Regions from separate parts of the Cryobacterium sp. MP_3.1 genome, predicted to be linked through region 1. Evidence: predicted binding sites of a transcription regulator. Region 1 holds the regulator's gene; the other holds the start of a gene.
What was found. The regulator LexA, encoded in region 1, represses DNA repair genes until DNA is damaged. The targets are predictions, from matches to a motif close to TCGAACANNTGTTCGA.
Positions count from the first base shown of each region.

Region 2: a site for LexA is predicted at 2,162-2,177, ahead of RCH12_RS02955 (HNH endonuclease signature motif containing protein). Genes of this name have one in related genera too.

Region 1 covers NZ_JAXCHV010000005.1:32,039-36,456, reverse strand. Annotated here, with positions in the region: gene metE (5-methyltetrahydropteroyltriglutamate--homocysteine S-methyltransferase) at 1-2,241, shown strand, start outside; gene lexA (transcriptional repressor LexA) at 2,329-2,952, opposite strand; gene RCH12_RS04920 (LysM peptidoglycan-binding domain-containing protein) at 3,346-3,708, shown strand; gene RCH12_RS04915 (histidinol-phosphate transaminase) at 3,802-4,418, shown strand, end outside.
Region 2 covers NZ_JAXCHV010000002.1:302,045-306,462, forward strand. Annotated here, with positions in the region: gene RCH12_RS02950 (metal-sensitive transcriptional regulator) at 1-286, shown strand, start outside; gene RCH12_RS02955 (HNH endonuclease signature motif containing protein) at 329-2,098, opposite strand; gene RCH12_RS02960 (SRPBCC family protein) at 2,288-2,710, opposite strand; gene RCH12_RS02965 (phytoene desaturase family protein) at 2,740-4,221, opposite strand; gene RCH12_RS02970 (polyprenol monophosphomannose synthase) at 4,222-4,418, opposite strand, start outside.

The DNA of each region.
Region 1 (4,418 bases):
GCCGTCGAAGCCTTCTGGGCCGGCCGGATCGACGCCGCTCAACTCGAAGCGACCGCGGCAGGCCTGCGCAACACCACCCGGGAGCGGCTCGTGGGCCTCGGCCTCGGCCGCAGCGACTCCTCGATTCCGGAGAGCTTCTCCTTCTATGACCAGGTGCTGGATGCGGCGGTGACCGTCGGCGCCATCCCCACCCGCTTCGCCGGTCTCGTCGACGCCGACGGACACCTCGACCTCGCCGGCTATTTCACCCTGGCCCGCGGCGCCGGCGAGAACCTGCCGCTCGAAATGACCAAGTGGTTCGACTCCAATTACCACTACCTGGTGCCGGAAATCGGCCCGGAGACGAACTTCCACCTCGCCAGCGACCGCATCGTGCGGGAGTTCGACGAGGCTGTCGCCGCCGGCTTCCTCACCCGACCCGTCATCGTCGGTCCGGTCACCTTCCTGCTCCTGGCCAAGCCGAGCGAAACGGCCCCGGCCGGCTTTCACCCGCTCGATCGCCTCGACGACCTGCTGCCGGTCTACGCCACCCTCATCGAGCGCCTCGCCGCCGCGGGTGCGGAGTGGGTACAGCTGGACGAACCGGCCCTCGTCAGCGAGAGCATCGACATCCCGCGCGACCGTGCCCTCGCCGCCCTCGCCCGGGCCTACGACACCCTCGGCGGCCTCGACAGTCGGCCCGGACTGTTCGTGGCCGCGCCCTACGGCAGCCTCGACGACGCCCTACCCGTTCTGGCCAAGACCCCTGTCGAGGCCATCGGCCTGGACCTCGTGCGCGGCACCGTGCCCGCCGACGTGCCCGGCCTGGCCGACACCACCCTCGTGGCCGGCGTGATCGACGGTCACAACATCTGGCGGGGCGACCTCGCGGCGGCATTCGACAAGGTGGCCCAGCTGGGCGCGCTGAGCGACCGGGTCGCGGTCTCCAGCTCCACCTCGCTGCTGCACCTGCCGCACGACGTCACCGACGAGACCAAGCTCGGCGCCGACCTCACCGGCTGGCTGGCGTTCGCCGACCAGAAGATCGGTCAGGTCGCCACCCTCGCCCGCGGCCTCTCCGAGGGGCAGGCTGCCGTGCAGGCCGATCTCGACGCGGCCACCGCGTCGCTGGAGGCGCGCCGGGTCTCGCCCGGCGTGCGTGACGGCGCCGTACGCGCCCGCCTCGACACCCTCACCCCGGCCGACTTCAGCCGCGGCGACTACGAGGCCCGCCTGGCCGCTCAGGATGCCGTGCTCGACCTGCCCCCGCTGCCGACCACGACCATCGGCTCGTTCCCGCAGACGAGTGATATCCGCCGCGCTCGCGCCCGCCTGGTCTCGGGCGAACTCGCATCCGCCGACTACCAGGAGCTCATGCGCGCCGAGATCGGCCGGGTCGTGCAGCTGCAGGAAGACCTCGGCCTCGACGTTCTCGTGCACGGTGAACCCGAGCGCAACGACATGGTGCAGTACTTCGCCGAGAACCTCGATGGCTTCACCGTCACCGAGAACGGCTGGGTGCAGTCCTACGGCAGCCGGTGCACCCGACCGTCGATCCTGTGGGGTGACGTATCCCGGCCCGCGCCCATCACCGTGGAGTGGTCCAGCTACACCCAGACCCTCACCGAGAAGCCGGTCAAGGGGATGCTCACCGGACCGGTCACCATCCTGGCCTGGTCGTTCGTGCGCGACGACCAGCCGCTGGGGGAGACCGCCCGGCAGGTGGCGCTCGCGTTGCGCGACGAGATCGGTGACCTCGAGGCGGCCGGTATCCGGGTGGTGCAGGTCGACGAGCCCGCGCTGCGCGAACTGCTGCCCCTGAAGAAGAAGGACCACGCCGACTACCTGGATTGGTCGGTCGGGTCGTTCAGGCTCGCCACCGCGGGGGTCGCCGACCAGACCCAGATCCACACCCACCTCTGCTACTCGGAGTTCGGGGTCGTCATCGACGCGATTCGCAACCTGGACGCCGACGTGACCAGTATCGAAGCCGCCCGCTCGAAGATGGAGGTCGTGGCCGACCTGCAGACCAGTGGCTTCGACCACGGCATCGGCCCGGGCGTCTACGACATCCACTCGCCGCGGGTGCCCGGTGTGGCCGAGATCACCGAACTTCTCGAGCGGGCCCTGCAATCGATCCCCGCTCGCCAGGTCTGGGTGAACCCGGACTGCGGACTGAAGACCCGCGGCTATGCGGAGACCGTGGAGTCTCTGCGCAACATCGTCGACGCCACCCGCGCGGTTCGGGCGACGCTGGCCTGACCTCGCTCGCTCTGACTTCGCCGGCACAACACGAAGGCCCGACCCCTCGCGGGGTCGGGCCTGTTGCGTGCCTGGAGCGGTGCGGATCTAGACCGAACGCAACACCGCGACGACCTTGCCGAGGACCTCGGCGAAGTCGCCCAGGATCGGCTCGAAGTTGGTGTTGCGGGGGAGCAGCCAGGTGTGGCCGTCGCGCTGTCGCAGCACCTTCACGGTGGCTTCGCCGTCGAGCATGGCGGCGACGATCTCGCCGTTCTCCGCGGTCTTCTGCTGGCGGATGACCACCCAGTCGCCATCACAGATTGCGGCGTCGATCATCGAATCACCGACGACCTTGAGCATGAACAGCTCGCCCTTGCCCACCAGTTGCCGGGGGAGCGGGAAGATCTCGTCGATCTGCTGGTCGGCCATGATCGGGATACCGGCGGCGATGCGGCCGACGAGCGGCACCATCGCCGCATCACCTACCTGGATGCCGGACTGATAGTCGTCGGCGGCGCCGGGCGTGACCTCCTCGGAGGACTGAGGCAGCTCGATGAGCACCTCGAGTGCTCGCGGCCGGTGCGGGTCGCGACGCAGGTACCCGCTCAGCTCGAGCTGGTGCAGCTGGTGGGTCACGCTCGACAACGAGGACAGACCAACGGCGTCGCCGATCTCGCGCATGCTCGGCGGGTAACCGCGGTCGCGCACCGAACGCTGGATGACGTCCATCACCGCGCGCTGTTTGTCGCTCAGGCTCTTGCGGCGTCGCGTGCCGCCCTTGTCCCGAGGTGTGCTCTGTTGTGCCACGTTGACGCTCCTCTGGTTAGTCGGTTCGGGCTGGTGCTGGTGGGGCTCGTGCTCGCCGGGCTGGTGCTCGTCGGGCTCAGACTTCTCGGGCTCAGGCAGCAATGTCGGTGGTGTCTGTTTGAGTACAGCTACCCGATCGAAACTGTAGCCACAGAGCAGCGGTTCGTAGACATGCATTCGAGTGTGTTGCGGAATCTGTCTCCATAATATCCGGAAACAGGGTTGATTGTTCGAACACTCGAAGATATATTCGGAACATAGATTCGCATCTGGCCCTCCCGGCCGAGGGCCAGATGCGTTACCAGGAGGTTTGACATGAGCGCAGCATTTGCAGCACCGGACAACCACAGCCCGGCCACCCCGCCCACCACACACCTGCGGCTGACCCGCCGCGGGCGGGCCGTTTTCACGGCCCTCGCCGCAGTGCCCCTGGTACTCGGCGTCATCGGCATCGCCGTCAACGGCGGCATGGCCGCGGCAGAGGGCAGCGCGGGTGTCGGCGCGGCCGCGTTCGACTACGTCACCATTGAGGCCGGCCAGTCGCTCTGGCAGCTGGCCGAGTCTGTCGCCCCCGGACAAGACCCGCGCGACGTGATCATCGACATCGTCAACCTCAACCAGCTGTCCTCCGAGGCCGTGCAGCCCGGCCAGCGCCTCGCCCTTCCCGCCGAGTACTGAGCCGCTCAGCCCGGAGCCGATCAGCCCGGAGCCGATCGCCCCTCCCGCCTCGGACAAGAGAGCTCGGCCGCGGGCGCAACTAAGCTTGTTCGGGTGACCAGCCTCAACGACCTGCCCCTGCGTGCCAACCTCCGCGGACAAATCCCCTACGGAGCACCCCAGCTGCACGTGCCGGTGGCGTTGAACGTCAACGAGAACACGCACCCGATCCCGCCCGCGGTCGCCGCCGACATCGCGGAGGCCCTGGCCGAGGCCATTCTCACCGTCAACCGATACCCCGACCGGGAATTCAGCCAGCTGCGCGACGCCCTCGCCGGCTACCTCGGCCACGGTCTCACCCGCGACAACATCTGGGCCGCCAACGGTTCCAACGAGGTTCTGCAGCAGGTTCTGCAGGCCTTCGGCGGACCGGGCCGGTCGCTGCTCGGCTTCGCGCCGACCTACTCGATGTATTCGATCCTCGCCTCCGGCACCGATACCCGCTGGATCCCCGGCGGCCGTGACGCCGACTACGAACTCTCGCCCGAGACCGCCGCCCGTTGGGTGGAGGAGACCTCGCCCGACATCGTCTTCCTCTGCTCACCGAACAACCCGACCGGCACCCCGTTGTCGCTGGAGACCATCGCGGCCGTCTACGACGCGACCCCCGGCATCGTTGTCGTCGACGAGGCCTACGCCGAGTTCGCGCCGGACGGCACCGACAGTGCGCT
Region 2 (4,418 bases), on a different contig from region 1:
TCCAGTGGCCACGGTCGTGACCGACGACCAGCGTGCCGTGAACCAGAAGAAGGTGCTCAACCGGCTGCGTCGCGCGCAGGGGCAGCTGAGTGCGGTCATCACTGCCGTCGAGGCCGGTGGCAGCTGCAAGGATGTCGTCACACAGCTGGCCGCGGTGTCGAGCGCTCTCGACCGGGCCGGCTTCACGATCGTCTCCTCGGCGATGCGGGATTGCATCGCGGACCCCGATAACGCCGAATCCCTCACAGTGGACGAGCTGGAGAAGCTCTTCCTCGCCCTGGCTTGACCTGACCTGACCCGGCGCCCACGAGTCGAGGTGCGCCCGCGGCTACTCGTTTTGTCGTCGGGTTTTGGGGTCGTGGGCGCGGTGTTGGGGTGGTTTTCGCCAGGTTCCGGTGGGGTCGATCCAGTGGGGGGCTTTGACTTCGGGCATGCCCAGGACCATTCGGATTTTCCAGCCGCCGGCGTTGTCGATGCCGTGGTGGTGGCGCCAGCACAGCAGCACCCCGTTCGAGACGTTGGTCGGGCCGCCGTGCTGCCACGGTGTCACATGGTGCACCTCGGTCCATTGCGGTGGGCAGGTGCAGCCGGGGATGATGCAACCACCATCTCGGGCGGTGATCGCCCTGCGTTGCAGCGGCGTGAAGCAGCGAACTGTGTCGCCCAGGGCGAGGACGGCGCCGGTGCCGCCGAAGAAGACCGGCCGGAAGCCGCCGTTGTCGATCATCTGGTTGATCGTTTTCATCGAGACAGGACCCTCGACGCCGTCGATCCAACCGACCCCGACCCCGGTGACGAGGTCATGGGCACTCACGTGCACCATCACCGTCGGTGGCATCCCGCCCATGGTCGGGGTGCGGGGGTCGTGGGCGACCTGGACCAGGATGCCGCGGAGGATGTCGGCGCGTTTCTGGCCGCCGTCGCGTTCGTCGAGGATCTCGCCGGGAACCAGTTCGCCGGCCTCGATGCGCTGCTGTTCGTCCGCGGACGGGAACGCGGGGGCGCTTCGCGCGGACAGGAACGTGTTGAATAGGGTCTGCATGATGCCCTTGAGCTCCGGCGTCACCCCACCGCGCAACGGATGCAGGCCTTGGCTGAGTTTGCCGAACGAGAAAGTGGACTTCGCCTCGAAAACCGCATCGTTCGGCGCGGCGCCGTCGGGATTCAACACCGCCTGCCAGGTCAGTGCCATCTCACGGATCCGGTCGGCCGGGAAAGTGAACCCGGCCGAGTCGCCCAGACGAGCGATCGGTCCCGTGCAGCCGGGGCCGGGGGTGCGGCCGAATACCGACCCGGTCGCGGATTCGACCAGCTCGGCCTCACCTCCGTCCACCAGCGACTGGTCGGCGTCGAAGCGGCCGTGCACTTTGTAGTCGGCCAGGCCCTTCACGATGTTCTCGGCCGCGTCGATGCCGATCTCGCCGGCGGTCAGCGCTGCGGCCACGAATGGGAACTCGGGCTCCAGGACCGTGCCGCCCCACATCCGCGGGGCGACCTTCTCACCCAGGGCCACGCGTCGTTTCATCTCCGGCACCGAGGTGCCGGTCAGCCCGATCAGCAGATCATTCTGGTGCGACGCCCCCAACCGCCAGGCCAGCGACTCCGCGCCCAGCCCAGTGCGGGACCGGTAACCGACCACGGTCGCCGTGGCCACCCGGGCGGCATCCACCGGCCGGCCGGTCCGCTCGACCATCTGCGTCAACGCCACCACCTCCGGGTCACTCAACGCGTTCACGTCAATGGAGTCCATCACCGCCATCACCGTGCGCGCCGCATCATCCAGGGCCTGGAGCTTCTGACCGAACGCACCGGTATGCGCGCGCTGCACCCCCGGCAGCTCGGCCGGATCCCGCCACTCGGGCCGCGGCTTCGACCGAACCCGATCGGCCCGGCCGGCTCGGCTCGAGCCCGTGGCGGGGCCGACCGCAGGGGCGGCCGCAGTGTGGGCCTGCGTGTCGGAGGTGCCGCTCAGACTGTCGACATCCGCGACCGAGAGGGGATCTGGACCGGACAGGCCGGTGTTCCAGTCGTGCAAGTTCGGACCGGTGGGAGAGGATCCCGTCGGTGCGGTGGAGCCACTATCCAGCTCGTCGTCCATACTCCCATTCTCTCACGAATCGTAACTTTATGCGAGGAAATGTCAACAAAATGTAGACGGGAATCGAATACATTTCTGCAGTGAAAAAGGTTGACTCACGGGGTCTCGGCGGGCTCGACCGACGAGACGGGCGCGTTCCGAGAACTGCTGACGGACTCGGCTTCGGCGACGCGCCCGACGGCGGCGGGGCTAGTTGAACCCGGCGCCGCCCTCGGCGAGGAAGGCGAGCCGGCGCAACGTCTCTTCGTTTCGGATCTTGATGGCCGGTTCACGCAGGAAGGAGGGGGCGAACCGGGCGGGACCGGCGGTGGCGTCCTCTGTAATGCGTACGACGCATCCGTCGCCGCGAGCCTTCACATCCAACGCCACGTGGGCCTCACCGAGCGGCCAGCCGCGGGCCTTGAACAGCGCGTGCCTGGGTGGATCCCACTCCAGAACCGACGTGGTGTCGTCGATCAGGGCGGGCCAGACGCCGACAGAGTGGTAGATGACGCTTCCTGCGATCGGCCACGCCGGGTCGACGTCCCGCATCCGGGAGGCCCCGACGACCCAGCTCGGGTATAACCAGCCGTCCGCCAGCACGGCGAAGACGCTTTCGGGCGGGCAGTTCATGGTGCGATGGTTAACGGCCACGGTGTCACCTATTCCTGGTTGGTCGGGGAGAGATCGGGGGCGGTACGTACTCCGAGGTCGTGACGAAGAGCGCTGAGGGCGGCGTGCCAGCCGGCCAGGCCGTGCACGCCGGGGCCCGGCGGTGTGGACGACGAGCAGAGGTAGACGCCGTCCAGGGGAGTGCGCCAGGGGTCCGGGGAGAGAACCGGTCGGCGCACGAGTTGGGTCATGCTCACCTCGCCGGCGGAGATGTCGCCGCCGATGTAATTGGGATTGTGCGCTTCCACGCTGGATGCGCTGCGAGCGGCGCTGGCCAGGATGGTGTCGCGGAAGCCTGGAGCAAAACGCTCGATCTGGCGCACGATCGCCTCGGTCTGGTCGATGGTGGAGCCGCGCGGAACATGGGTGTACGCCCAGAGGGTGTGCTGACCGGCCGGGGCGCGGCTGGGGTCGAGGCCACTGGGCTGGGACACGAGAACGTAGGGTTCCTCGGCGTGCCGGCCGCGCGCGACGGTGTTCTCGGCTCGCCGGATCTGCGCCCGGGTGCCGCCCACGTGCACGGTGCCCGCCGCCCGCAAACCGGCGGCCTGCCACGGCACCGGGTCGGACAGTGCGAAGTCGACCTTGGCGACGCCGTTGCCGTATTTGAAGGCGCGCAGCCGCCGAGCGTATGCGGCGGGCAGTTCGCCCTCGGCGAGGCGAAGCAGCGCCCGGGGCGTCAGGTCGAGCATGACCACGCGGGCCGGCGGCAGGTCGCTCAGCCGCCGCACCTCGGTCGACGTGACGATCTCGCCGCCGTGGGCGAGTAGGTCGTCGACCATCGCGGTCACGATCGCGCCACTGCCGCCGACGGGGATCGGCCAGCCGCCCGCGTGCGCGTAGGTGGCGAGGGTGAGGCCTGCGCCGGCGGTGGCGATGCTCGGCAGCGCCCTGATCGTGTGCGCGCTGACGCCGGTGAGCAGGGCCGGCGCCGTCTCGCCCGCGAAGCGCAGATCCCAGAGCGGGCTGCCCTGCTCGAGAGCCCGCAGACCGAAGCGCAGCGCGGTGGCCGGATGCCTCGGCAGCCGCAGGAGCTGCGCACCGGTGAACTCCGCCACCCGCTCGGAGTGTGCCACCAGGGGAGCGAACAACCGGTTCCAGGCCGCGCCGTCCCGGCCCAGCTCGGCGGCGGTGCGTTCCAGGCTGCGATAGGCCAGCCCGGCGGTGCCGCCCGGCAACGGATGCCCGTAGGAGACCTCGGGGACGACCAGTTCGATCCGGTCCGCGAGCCCGAACCGCTTGAAGAACTCGGAGGCCAGCGCGAGCGGGTGCACGGCGGAACAGACATCGTGGTGGAAACCCGGCAGGGTCAGCTCCGCGGTCGCGGCGCCGCCGCCGACGGTCGCGGACCTCTCGTAGACCCGCACCGAGAGGCCGGCCCTGGCCAGCGTGACCGCGGCAGCGAGCCCGTTGGGGCCGGATCCGACCACAATCGCGTCCACCTCAGGCGCTCCCCGCCGCACGGTCACCATCTAACGGACCGTGGCCTGCGCCCGGCCGGAGCGGATCTTCGTGAAGCGACGCTGGAATCCCCACTGGGTGACCCGCAGCATGGCCTCGATCACGATGGCCTGGCTCATCTTCGACTCGCCGGCCTCCCGCTCGCGGAACTCGATCGGGAGCTCCACGACCGAACGGCCCTGATCGAGCACCCGCAGGGTCATATCGA